One region of the Desulfatiferula olefinivorans genome, then DNA from elsewhere that is predicted to be linked to it. Evidence: predicted binding sites of a transcription regulator. Region 1 holds the regulator's gene; each other region holds the start of a gene.

The links. The regulator sigma-54, encoded in region 1, starts transcription at its own class of promoters, with help from an activator protein. The targets are predictions, from matches to a motif close to TNTGGCACANTTTCTGCTNT.
Region 2: the regulator sigma-54 is predicted to act here: its motif matches at 1,886-1,905, upstream of ACYQ11_RS09950 (P-II family nitrogen regulator).
Region 3: the regulator sigma-54 is predicted to act here: its motif matches at 1,689-1,708, upstream of ACYQ11_RS16575 (acetyl-CoA hydrolase/transferase family protein).
Region 4: the regulator sigma-54 is predicted to act here: its motif matches at 2,126-2,145, upstream of ACYQ11_RS15110 (PEP-CTERM sorting domain-containing protein).

Annotation. Positions count from the first base shown of each region.
Region 1 covers NZ_BAAHXV010000028.1:14,688-17,967, reverse strand. The annotation lists gene rapZ (RNase adapter RapZ) at 1-498, opposite strand, end outside; gene ACYQ11_RS16685 (PTS sugar transporter subunit IIA) at 582-1,040, opposite strand; gene hpf (ribosome hibernation-promoting factor, HPF/YfiA family) at 1,286-1,702, opposite strand; gene rpoN (RNA polymerase factor sigma-54) at 1,715-3,163, opposite strand; gene lptB (LPS export ABC transporter ATP-binding protein) at 3,170-3,280, opposite strand, start outside.
Region 2 covers NZ_BAAHXV010000011.1:51,027-54,306, reverse strand. The annotation lists gene ACYQ11_RS09955 (ammonium transporter) at 112-1,446, opposite strand; gene ACYQ11_RS09950 (P-II family nitrogen regulator) at 1,486-1,824, opposite strand; gene ACYQ11_RS09945 (HD domain-containing phosphohydrolase) at 2,129-3,280, opposite strand, start outside.
Region 3 covers NZ_BAAHXV010000027.1:55,704-58,949, forward strand. The annotation lists gene ACYQ11_RS16570 (sigma 54-interacting transcriptional regulator) at 1-1,599, shown strand, start outside; gene ACYQ11_RS16575 (acetyl-CoA hydrolase/transferase family protein) at 1,868-3,238, shown strand.
Region 4 covers NZ_BAAHXV010000022.1:62,879-66,158, forward strand. The annotation lists gene ACYQ11_RS15105 (universal stress protein) at 178-1,125, shown strand; gene ACYQ11_RS15110 (PEP-CTERM sorting domain-containing protein) at 1,265-1,969, opposite strand; gene gmhB (D-glycero-beta-D-manno-heptose 1,7-bisphosphate 7-phosphatase) at 2,386-2,955, shown strand; gene recD2 (SF1B family DNA helicase RecD2) at 2,942-3,280, shown strand, end outside.

The DNA.
Region 1 (3,280 bases):
CATCGATTCGGTGTCGGCGTTTTTTTCCGCCATGGATTTGATGATGGATTTCAGGGTCCGGACATCGTAGAGCGAGGTGTCGATGATTTTGTCGGCCTGGTCCCGGATGCCCGCGAGCAGGGAGCGTTCAAGACGGATACTTTCGATGAGGGTCGCCCCCGCGTTCAGCGGATGCTGACGGCGGGTCTGGCTGAACCGTCGGATCAGAACCTTTTCGTCGGCTTCCAGAAAAATGATCTGGAACACGTAGCCCTTGTCGGTCAAATCCCGGAACACCGAGGGATAGGTGGTGATGAATTCCTTTTCCCTCAGGTCCATCACGAAGGCCAGTCCGATGATGCCGGGGGAACTTTTCAGGGGCAGATCCAGAAATTTGGGAAACAGAAGGACCGGCATGTTGTCCACGCAATAGTAACCGGCATCTTCCAGCGCCGACATGGCCGTGCTTTTGCCCGACCCCGACAGGCCCGTGATGATGATGATGTTCAGGTCTTTCATGGTGTTCTCCCACCGTTGACGGATTCTTTAAACGTCCGATCTTACGCGTTTTACGAGACCGTCGCCGTCGGTCCTCTGCGGGGTTAAAAATCGTCGTCCCGGCTTCCGATGGCCGCAAGAACGTCGTCGACCCGGGCCGCTTCCATCAGTTGTTGTTTGAAGCCGTCCGTTTTCAAAAGTTTGGATATGCGCGCAAGGAGCTTGAGGTGCAACCCGGTGGATTCTTCGGGGGTGATCAGGGTAAAGAAAATGTGGGTCGGCTTACCGTCGATGGAATCAAAATCGACCCCCTGGCGGCTGAGGCCGAATCCGATGGCCATGCGGTCGATGGCCTTGGTTTTCCCATGGGGAATGCCCACACCGTCGCCGATGCCGGTACTGCCCAGCTGCTCCCGTTCGATCAGGATGCGGAACAGCTCCTTTGCGGTCAGGCCGGTGCTTTGGGTCAGCGGGGCGACCAACTCTTCGAGTACGCCTTTTTTGTCCCGGGATTTCAGATCGGGAAGGATGGCGTCTGGATGAAGAATATCAAGGATTTTCATGTTTCCTCCGGAAGCCGGATCGATCAGGCATGGTCAGTTTTCCCCCCTGGGCGTTATGTTAAAACAGCACTATTCATACCAGCCCGGCACCCAAGTTTCAAGGCCAAAAGACATCCGGCCCAATAGTAAAGGGCGCTCCGGGGAGCGCCCTTGTTGTTTTCAAATCAGTGTCTTTAAAAACGGTCACATGTCACAGAGCCAAGGGCCGGACCTCCCTGCCCGGTCCCGTTGGCGCACCGGGGGCATCAGATCCCGGCGTTTCCGGAAAAGGCTTCCGCGGGGGCGTTTTCGTCGTAAAGGCTCAGGTCGTCGTCCGCCTGTTCGGCGCCTTCTGCGCCCAGGTGGGTATTCTTGATGCTGTCTCTGGAGTTGGTGGCCCGCTTGTTGATTTTGTCCCGGCTCTTGGTCAGCTGGGTTTTGAGTTTGTCCAGCACCATGTCGATGGACGAATACATGTTGTCGCTTTCTTCTTTGGCATAGATGGTCAGTTTGTCGCTGGCCAGGTTGATCTCCGCCGTGTGGCGGATCTTTTCGACGGAAAAAACGACGTTGGCTTCGGCAGGGTTGTCAAGGAGTTTGTCAAATCGATCAAGTTTCTTTTGAACATATGATCGAAGGGCATCTGATGAATCAAGATTCTTAAAGGTGACAGATACGTGCATAGAATGACCTCCCTAAAATTGTTTGCGTTTACTGGAAGGCAGGATACGCATGGCCTCCCTGTATTTTGCTACGGTTCGTCGAGCAATGTCTATGTTGGCGTCCTCCTTTAGCATCTGGGCGATTTTTTCATCGCTGTAGGGTTTTTGTGGGTTTTCTTTGTCGATGATCTGTTTGATCTTGTCCTGCACACTGACCGAGGCGATGGCCGACTCGCCGTGCACCCGGTTGATCGAGCTGTTGAAAAAGAATTTCAGCTCGAAGATGCCCTGGGGGGTCAGTGCGTATTTGTTGGTGGTGACGCGGCTGATGGTGGATTCGTGCATGCCGATATCCTGGGCCACGTCCCGTAAAACCATGGGTTTGAGATAGGCGATGCCCTTGTCGAAAAATTCCGACTGGAACTTGAGAATGCTTTCCATGACGTTGTAAATGGTTTTCTGGCGCTGATGAATGCTTTTGATCAGCCAGGCCGCCGAACGCATTTTTTCCTGGAGGTACTCCCGCGTTTCGCCGGTCAGGTCCTTGCCCTGGCTGATGGCCTTGCGGTAATAGGGGTTGACCCGCAGCTTGGGCATGCCGTCGTCGTTGAGGACGATGATAAACTCTCCTTCCTCCTTGTATACGAAAATGTCCGGAATGATGTAGTGGGGTTCTTCATCGCTGAAAATCCGTCCCGGTTTGGATTCGAAGCCCTGGATGACCGTCACGGCTGCGAGTACGCCGGTGATGGGGATTTTCAGCGCCCGGGCGATGGCTTTGTAATTCTTGTTTTCCAGATCCTTGATATGGTGGGTGATGATCCGGGTGAGCACCGGGTCATCAATTTTCAGCTGCCGGGCCTGGATCAGGAGGCATTCGCCCAGGGATCGGGCGCAGACGCCGGGCGGATCGAAAGACTGGAGGGTTTCCAGAACGTCCTCGACCATGTCCGCCGGGTAGTTGGACGCGGCGGAGAGTTCCTCGACCGTGGTGGTCAGGTACCCGTCCTGGTCCAGATTGCCGATGATCAGGCAGCCGATTTCTTTTTCGAATTCCGAGGGAAGAAACATCAGGAGCTGCCAGAGCAGATGGTCGTTTAAGGATTTTTTTTCCGACACGAAGGCTTCGAAGCTCGTGCTTTCACGGTGCTCGGCCTCGTAGTGGGTTTTGCCGGTGGAGTTGTATTCCTCGATGTAATTGTCCCAGTCGATGTCGGTATCGAGTTTTTCCTCGATCTTGACTTCACTTTCGGCGGCGGCCTCGGCGGAACGGGGTTCCTCCGCGTCCGGCGATTCATCGGACAACTCCTTGGGGGTGTGTTCAGACAGCTCTTCCAGGGCTGGATTTTCTTCAATTTCCTGGTTGATGGCATCCACGAGTTCAAGTCTGGAAAGCTGCAGAAGCTTGATGGCCTGCTGGAGCTGGGGCGTCATCACCAGTTGCTGGGAAAGTTTGAGTTGCTGCCTGAGTTCAAGTGCCATAGTGCTTTATAATCTGAATTCCTCGCCAAGGTAAATTTTCCGGGCAATTTCGCTGGCGGCGATCTTTTCCGGGGCGCCGGTTTCGATGACCGCGCCGTTGTTCATGATAAACGCCTC
Region 2 (3,280 bases), on a different contig from region 1:
GTATGAATAGGAGCGTCGCGGGGCTGAAAATGCCGGATCGGAGCGGCAGGGGTGTTTGAGAGGCTTGCTGTGAAACATCGCCGCCTCCGATCCGGCAAGGGTTTAAACGGGTCAGGACTGGGCGTAGGCCGATGAGACCTCAAAGTCCGGATAGGCCGTGCCGCCGTGTTCGGTGACGTCGAGGCCGGTGATTTCGTCTTCGGCCGACACACGCAGACCCATGGTTTTGTCGATCAGTTTGAACATGATGAAGGCCGTGGGAAAGACCCAGAGGAAATCCGCCCCGATGCCCAGCAGCTGGACACCGATGATTTTCGCCGAGGTGCCGCCCGCATTGAACAGGCCGGCGGCCAGGGTGCCCCAGGCGCCGCAGACACCGTGCACCGAGACGGCGCCCACGGGGTCGTCGATCCTGATCTTGTCGAAGAACATGACCGAAAAGACCACCAGGACTCCGGCCACAAGACCGATGATCACGGCGCTGCCCGGGGCCACGTTGGCGCATCCGGCCGTAATGCCCACCAGGCCCGCCAGCGCGCCGTTTAGGGTCATGCCCACCTCGGGCTTGCCGAATTTGATCCAGGATACAAACATGGCGGCAACGGCCCCCGCGGCGGCGGCCAGGTTCGTGGTGACGAAGATCAGGGCGATGCTTTTGTCGGCCGTGGTGGTCGAGCCGGGGTTGAATCCGAACCAGCCCAGCCAGAGAATGAACACGCCCAGGGCGGCGAAGCCGATGTTGTGACCCAGAATCGGGCGGACCGTGCCGTCTTTGGCGTATTTACCCAGACGGGGCCCCAGAACCAGGGCGCCGGCCAGGGCGGCCCAGCCGCCGGTGGAATGGACCACGGTGGAACCGGCGAAGTCGATGAATCCCAGGCCTTCAAGCCAGCCGCTGCCGTTGAACAGGCTGCCCCAGGCCCAGCTGCCGAAGATCGGGTAGATGAGGGCGCTGATCACCACGCTGTAGACCAGGTAGCCTGAAAATTTCGTGCGTTCGGCCATGGCGCCGGACACGATGGTGGCCGCCGTGGCGGCGAATACCACCTGGAACATCCAGAAGGCCAGGACCCAGGGATCGCCGTCCGGGGTGTAGTCGCTCAGGAAAAAACCCGAGGTGCCGAAAAACCCCGTTGCGCTTACGCCGAACATCAGGCCGAAACCAACGGCCCAGTAAGCGAGGCTGCCCATGGAAAAGTCCATGAGGTTTTTCATCATGATGTTGATCAGGTTTTTCGCCCGGGTGAATCCGGCTTCGACCAGGGCGAATCCGGCCTGCATGAAAAAGACCAGGCAGGCGGCCACCAGGGTCCACATGTAGTTGGCGTGGGTCTGGACCAGATCGATGGCCTCTTTATTGGTAAGTACCGTGGGCGTCTCGTCTCCCGCCCAGGCCAGGGCCAGGGTTGTCAGAAGGGTTGTTATGGTCAAACAGATAATTCTCATGGCTGTCCCCTTTGTCGTGATGGTTGATCGCAAAAAATGTTAAATGGCGTCCTTGCCCGTTTCGCCGGTCCGTATGCGGACCACCTTTTCCACGGGCAGGACAAAGATTTTGCCGTCTCCGATCTGGCCGGTGCCGGCGTTGTCCACAATGCATTGGACGACCCGGTCGACCTGATCCGCGTTGACCACAATGTCGATCTTGACCTTGGGGACAAAATCCACATTGTATTCAGCCCCGCGGTAGATTTCCCGGTGCCCCTTCTGCCGTCCGAACCCTTTGATCTCGCTGACCGTCATTCCGGTGATCCCCAGCTGCCCCAGACCTTCCTTGACCTGATCCAGCTTGAAGGGCTTGATGATCGCTTCAATTTTTTTCATTGTCGTTCTCCTTGTTCGAAAGAATGTGTTTCCCCCGCATCAGCATGGTTGCCCTGATACAAAAGCAAGGCGTGTGCCAGGGAGAAATGCCGAGGGACCGTGGAGTTTAATATACTGAATTAAAGAGAATATTTTAGCCTTTGACGGGGACGGCGGCCTTTGTCCGGATTGAACAAGTTGTTACAAATTTGTAGTATATGATGATTCGAATGACAAAAATGAGCTTGTGGACGACCCGCTATCGGGGGGGGCGACAGCGGGTCTGACTGAATGATTGCCCGACTCAGCCGGGGCCGTGAAAACGTCAGGCGGAAGGGAAGGGGTGGTCGTTGTCGTTGCTGTAGCGTTCCTGAATGGAACGGATCACATCCAGGGCTTCGAAAAAAATCTCGACCAGTTCCGGGTCGAACTGGGCTCCGGCCTCTTTTGCGATCAGATCAAGGACGTCGGATTCTTTCCAGGCCTCTTTGTAAACCCGGGACGAGCACAGGGCGTCGTATACGTCGGCCAGAGCCACGATCCGGCCGTAGAAGGGGATTTCTTCGCCTTTTTTGCCCCGGGCCCTGCCGTCGGGGAGACGGTAGCCGGAAAGGGGCTCGCCGGTGTCGATGTCCACATGGCCGGGGTATCCGCCGCCGTCCCATCGTTCGTGATGGGACAGAGCCACCTGGCGGGCCGCGTCTTCGTAATCGGAACGGCCGAGATTGAACAGCCTTGCGCCGTGGAGGGTGTGGGTTTTCATGATGTCGAACTCACCGGGTTCGAACCGTCCCGGCTTTTTGAGAATCAGATCGCTGATGGCCACCTTGCCCACGTCGTGGAGCATGGCCGCCATGCGCAGGGAATCCCGGTTCCGGTCGATGTCGTCCTGGGGGATCTTGTGTTTTTCGGCCCACCGTTCATAGATTTCCACCGAGTACCCGGCCACGCGGTTGACATGGGCCCCGGTTTCCTTGGGGTCCCTCAATTCGGCCATGCGGATCATGCGAAGCAGAATGGCCCGGGTCATCTGGGCCCGTTCCAGGGCCACCACGGCGATGCTGGCGAAATGGAGCATGATCTCTTCATCGACGGGCGTAAAGGCCCGAATCCGTCCCTGATCGTCCTGCGCGTTGATAATCTGGAGAATGCCGACCACCCGGTCCCGGCCGTTTTTAAGGGGCATGGTCAGAACCGACCGGGTGCGGTAATTCGAGGCCTCGTCAAATATTTTGTTGAATTTGTAAGGAAGACTTGATTGGATGGTGTACACATCGGGAACGTTCAGATGTCGTCCCGTCCCGGCCACATAGCCCGCCATGCTGGTTTCATCGACGGGAATGGAGAAGGTGGAATAAATCAGTTTACGGCCCGGGGGCATGCGCCGCTGGAGGGTGTCGTTCTGGGTGTAGGAAAAATACAGATGGTCGTCTTCCTTGATGTAGATCGACCCGGCGTCGGCACCGACGAATTCCCT
Region 3 (3,246 bases), on a different contig from region 1:
ATCCAGAACCGGATGAAATGGTCCCAGTTCGTGGCTCCCGAGGATCTTGAGCGGATGCGGCGCTATCATTACGGTCGCCGCGAGCCGGGTAACACCGTTCCCACCGAGTATGAATGCCGGGTTATCGACAAGGCGGGCCATCTCCGCTATATCGACATGAAGGTGGGGGTGATTCCCGGGACCGTGAAAAGCGTGGCTTCGTTCAACGACATCACCGAACGCAGGCTGGCCGAGAAGAATCTCCGGGAAAGCGAGTCCAAGCTGTCGGCCATCGTCGAGACCTTTGTGGGGTTCATCTACATCACCACGCGGGACAAACGGCTGGAATTCATGAACCGGACCCTGATCGAGCATCGGGGCGGCGATGCGGTGGGTCAGCTCTGCCACCGTGTAATCTACGGTCTGGACGAGCCCTGCCCCTGGTGTGCGGATCCCCAGGTATTCGACGGTCATACGGTGCGTCTTGAAATGAAAAACCCCTTGGACGACCGCTGGTATCTGTCGGTGCGTACGCCCATTTTCGGCGGCGACGGTCGGGTGGAGAAGGTGCAGTCCATTCTTCTTGACATCACGGATCGAAAGCTGACCGAAGAGGCCATCAGCGAAAGCGCCGAACATCTGAAGAACGAAAACCTCCGCCTGCGATCCGAGATCCGCGAGCGCTACCGATTCGGCGATATCATCGGCAAGAGCAAGGTGATGCAGGATGTGTACGAACTGATCGTCAAGGCGGCGGCCACCAACGCCCATGTGATGATCTACGGGGAGTCGGGCACGGGCAAGGAGCTGGTGGCCCGGGCCATCCACAAACTCAGTGAGCGGCGCGATTATCCCTTTGTCCCCGTCAACTGCGGGGCCATCAGTGAAAATCTCAGTGAAAGCGAGTTTTTCGGCTACAAGAAGGGGGCCTTCACCGGGGCCAACGAAGACAAGAAGGGGCTTCTCGATGCGGCGGATAACGGGGCCCTCTTTCTCGACGAGATCGGAGAGATCAACCTGGCCATGCAGGTCAAGCTGCTACGGGCCATCGAGGGCGGCGGGTACACCCCGGTGGGCGGGAGCCGGGTCTCCAAGCCCAACATCAGGATCATCGCGGCCACCAACCGGAACCTTAAGCAGCTGGTGAAAAGCGGCATGATGCGCGAGGATTTTTATTATCGCATCCATATCATTCCCATCACGCTGCCCCCCTTGCGGGAACGCAAGGAGGACCTGCCCCTCCTGATCGATCATTTCATCGCGACATTTTCGGGGGACACCGAGGCCCCTCCCGTCACGGGCCGGCTGATCGAAGCCTGCAACCGCCATCACTGGCCCGGCAATGTCCGGGAACTCCAGAATGTCATCAACCGCTATGTGACCCTTAGAACCATCGATGTGCTGGACAGTCGGGACGCCGGGGATCGGGAAACGCCGGTCAGGACACTTCCGCCGGCCGATTCGGGGGGCGGGCTGGCCAAACGGATCGGGGTCTATGAAAAACAGGTGATCCTCGAGGCCCTGGAGGCAACCCGCTGGCATAAAATCAAGGCTGCCGAGCGCCTGGGTATTCATCGCAAAACCCTGTTCACCAAGATGCGACAGTATGGATTGAAATAGCCCCGTTGTGTGGCGCCTGCGTAACGTTTGTTTGTAAACCCTCGAACTTTATGGGCTATTCCGCCTGCCTTCGGAAATAATGTGGCGATTTAGCCACGTCTTCTGCGTTGGGGCCAATCGGTCTCATTGCCCTTTTATTTTATTATTAATATATAAATTCGAGATGTTATATGGCAACCTCCCCGTGGCACGCCCCTTGCTCTTAGAGAGGCCGAGGTCAACGCAACCCATTCACACATCGGGTGCCCGGGCATCCAAGGAGGATCGTATGACATTGTTTCAGGAATACAGACGAAAACTCGTGACCGCAGACCAGGCCGTAACCGTGGTCCAATCCGGAGACTGGGTCGATTACGGGGCCTTCTGCTGTGCACCCGAATGCCTGGATGAGGCCCTGGCCGCCCGAGGGGACGGTCTTAAGGATGTGAAGATCCGTGCCCTGGCCTTTCCAGGAACGGCACGGGTCGCGTCGGACACGTCGGCTTCGGACGGTTTCGTCTACAACAGCTGGCATTTCAGCGGTCCCGAACGCAAGAACCACGACGATGGCCGGTGCCACTTCATTCCTTTCGTGTATCATGAGGGCCCTTCCCATTACCGGCAGAACCTGCACACGGATGTGGCCATGGTCCGGGTGGCTCCCATGGACGGGGCCGGGTATTTCAATTTCGGCATCGCCAATTCCTTTCAGCGGGCCATCATCGAAAACGCCCGGACGGTCATCGTGGAGGTCAACTCACTGATGCCGAGGTGCCTGGGCGGGGCCGCCGAATCGGTCCACCTGTCCGAGGTGGATTATATCGTCGAGTCCGACGACCGGAACCTTCTGGTGCTGCCGGACGCCAGGATCAGCCCCATCGACGAAGCCATCGCAGCCCAGGTGGTTGCGCAGATGGAAGACGGTTCCTGCCTTCAACTGGGGATCGGCGGCCTGCCCAACGCCGTGGGCAAGCTGATCGCCGATTCGGATCTGAAGAACCTGGGGGTTCATACGGAAATGCTGGCCGATGCCTATCTGGACATGGTCGAAAAGGGCAAGATCACCAACAGTGAAAAGGCCATGGACAAGGGAAAGATGGTCTACACCTTCGCCCTGGGCAGCAACCGGCTCTATGATTTTCTGGACAACAACCCGGCCTGCGCCTCCTACCCGGTGGATTACACCAACACCCTTTCCGCCATTTCGGCGAACCCGAAGGTGGTGTCCATCAACAACGCCCTCGAGATCGATCTTTTTGGCCAGGTGTCGTCGGAATCTTCGGGTTTCCGCCACATCACCGGCACCGGAGGTCAGTTTGACTTCGCCTACGGCGCCTATCATTCCAAGGGTGGGAAATCTTTTATCTGCCTGTCGTCCACGGTGTCGGACAAACACGGCAACATCAGCTCCCGGATACGGCCGGTGTTCGATCCCGGCACCATCGTGACTCTTCCCCGGACCATCACCCACTATGTGGTTACCGAATACGGCATGGTCAATCTCAAGGGCAAGTCTACCTGGGAGCGGGCCGAGGCCCTGATCAGCATCGCCCATCCCGCCTTCCGCAGTGAACTGATCGCCGAAGCCGAGCGGATGAACATCTGGAGCCCGGCCAATCGCAAGGATGTGGCCTACGGCACGATTCGCGCCTGCGCCTGATAAGGTTA
Region 4 (3,280 bases), on a different contig from region 1:
CGGGCAACAACCCTGCCGAAACCGGCCGTGAACCGGCCATGACGGACCGTATGCCGGAGTCGGCACCATCCTTGCTCTATCTATCGTTCAACGGGTGTCGATGCCGTTCGAAAAAACCGATTCCAGCCGCCCTGACCCCGAACCGCCTCCGACCCGGAGGCCCCAAGGAGGTATGCCGTGTTCCGAAAAATCCTGTTTGCAACCAACGCATCGGCGGCCTGCGAAAGCGGCGCCTGCGTGGCCTTCAATCTGGCCCGTAAATACGATGCCCATTTAACCGTTCTCCATGTGTTCGGCGTGCCCAGTCGCGGCAACACCCCCTTTGTCGTGGATCTGAAAACCGGTGAGTCCGAACTGACCTGCGACGCGGACTACATCGCCTGGGTCCGGGAGGAAATCCGGGGTCTCTATGCCGATGAGATCGACAAAACCCCGCATTGCGACATCGAATGCCGGGTGGGCGTCCCCCACCGGGAAATCCTCCGACAGGCCCGCATCGAAGGCGTGGATGCCATCGTCATGGGTGATCACACCTGTGTCGACGATGTCGAGGCCGTCCGGTTCCGAAACGTGATCGGCAACACCCTCCAGATGGTGACCAAACACGCCCCCTGTCCGGTCTTCGTCATCAACCGCCCCTGCGAGACCCGCCTGTGGGAAATCAAAACCATCGTTCTGGCCACGGATTTTTCACGGGCCTGCGGCTGCGCCTTTCATTTCGCCGCCGCCATGGCCAGGCAGATCAAAAGCCGTCTTCTGATTTTTCACAGCGTGGACATCACCCCCCGGCAGTTCGGTCGACTGGAATCCCAGAGCGCCATCGAAGACCGGATTGACGAGGCCCGCCGGAAAATCGACCGGGAATACGTGCCGGACCTGTCTGATCTGGAACACGGCATCCATATCTGGGAAGGGATTCCCCCGGTGGAACTGCTGAAATTCGCCCGTGAATTCAGTGCCGACTTGATCGTCATGGCCCACCACAACAGCGACATGGCCGGAGGGGCCATCGGAGGCATGATCGAACAGGTGGTGTTGAGGTCCCGCTGCCCCGTGGTCAGCGTCAACCACCCCCAGCCCGAAAGCGCCGACCGGCTTTGGGAATCGGCCGAGGCGACGGAATGATCGAACAAAAAAATCATTGATGAACTCGTAAAACGTCATCATACGAAGCCGTCCGCATTCAAAAACGAAAAGCCTCCGGCATTACTGCCGGAGGCTTTCGCCGTCATGGAGGAGAGGGCCTTGATCTGTTGTTCACACCTTATCCTTTTCTGGATTTTCTCCGGAAGCCCGCCAGACAGGCCAGGCCGGAGCCCAGAAGTATCATCGTGGCCGGTTCGGGAACCGGATCCACGGGGGGAGGGGGTTCATCGATATAAAAATTGTCCATCCCGAAGCAATAGGCGTTTAACGAAGAAATGGTGAAAGACGTGATGCCGTCAAACGTGTCGTCCAGCCACAGCCTGGCAATGCCGTCGCTGGGCGTGACTCCGTTTGACAGATACTCGATGCCCCAGTCGGACGAGGGCAGCAGCAGCGATGAGCCGTTCGAAGCCGTGATATAGGACAATTCCTCACCGGAGGATGCACCGCCGCCGGTTATCGTGTTGGATGTCATGTCCACATAGTTCAGATCAAAGGCCGTCCCGTCGACCTTCGTGAACACGATATCGATAGAATAAAACGGATGGGCGTGGATCACCGAATTGTCGACCCCTTCGCCTGTGTACCATTGATAATAATTGCCGATGGTGCCGTAACCTCCCACGAAATCCACCCTGAAACCGTCTTCGATGTAATAATCGACCATGCTGTTATATAAATCCGTGTCCGTGGTCAAAACATCGCTGCCGCTGTTTAAATGCGCCGTCCCTCCGGCAAAATCGATAACGGCCGCATGAACCGCACCGGCCGTAAGCATCACGCCCAAGGCCAAACCCACTATGTGACGATATACCTTGTCCATAAGATCTCCTTGTCTTCAACTATTAGAAATGATTGATGAAAGCAACCTACGTATGACGGTAACACCACGCCTACCTTTGCTTGTTAGGCCCTCCTCGATGCCTGTTGGATATGTACGATGCGGAAAAACAGGAAATGATGAAATGTGTTCTCAAGGAATTCAACAATCATGCCAAAAACCAACGGCCCCGCCTCCGCCCTGATTTCAGCGCCCCCCGACCGGTCACCGGCCCCGGCATGACCCATCCTCAAGACTGCATTACACACTGAGCATGAAGATCATTACACAGGTGTGTAGTTTGCTTCACACCAATCAGGACCGGTCCCTTCGCCCTTCCCCTTGATTAATCGGCCAAAGCATGGAATAGTGAGGCCCGGCAGCAACGACAGAACGATCGGATCAGGAACAGGGAAGGCATGGACAAAACCGTTTTTATCGACAGGGACGGAGTGATCAACCGGGATTCGCCGGAGTATATCAAATCCGTCGACGAATTCATCTTTCTGCCGGGAAGCCTTGAGGCCCTGTGTGAGCTGAGCCGCAAGGGGTACACCGTCATCGTCATCACCAACCAGTCGGTCATCGGCCGAAAGCTGGTCACGCCGGAAGGACTCCGTCTGATTTTCAAGGCCATGACCGATGCGGTCGAACAAAATGGCGGCCTGATCCGGGATATCTTCTTCTGCCCCCATGTGCCCGAAGACCGCTGCGACTGCCGAAAGCCCCTTCCGGGCCTGATTTTAAAGGCCCGGGACCGCTATGATATCGACCTGAAAAACGCCGTGATGATCGGGGACAGCGCCAAGGACATGCGCTGCGCCGGGGCTGCCGGCGTGGGCCGGCGCATTCTGGTCCGGACGGGCAACGGCCCCAAGGCCCTGGCCGACCTTGTCCGGGACAATGATCCGCCGGATCTCATCGCCGAGGATCTTTACCACGCCGTCCGCCTGCTGATCGATTCGGACAACGCCCATGGCCGCTCTTGAAATCCGGGGCGAACTCGGTCGGATCCGCTTCCGGAACGAGGACAACCAGTACACGGTGGCCGATTTTCACGCCAGGGAACCAAAGATCCAGGTGACCGTGGTGGGCTTTCTTGTGGGGGTCCGCCCCGGCGACGCCCTGTGCCTGACCGGAGCCTGGGAAAAACACGGCAAGTTCGGCAGGCAATTTAAAATCGACGCCTTCGAGCCCCTGATGCCCGATACCCTTTCCGGCATCAAGGCCTATCTCAAAGCCCTGGACATCCCGGGCCTGAGCGGAAAAAAAATCGCCCTGCTGGTCAGGACCTTCGAAGAGAAAACCCTTGAG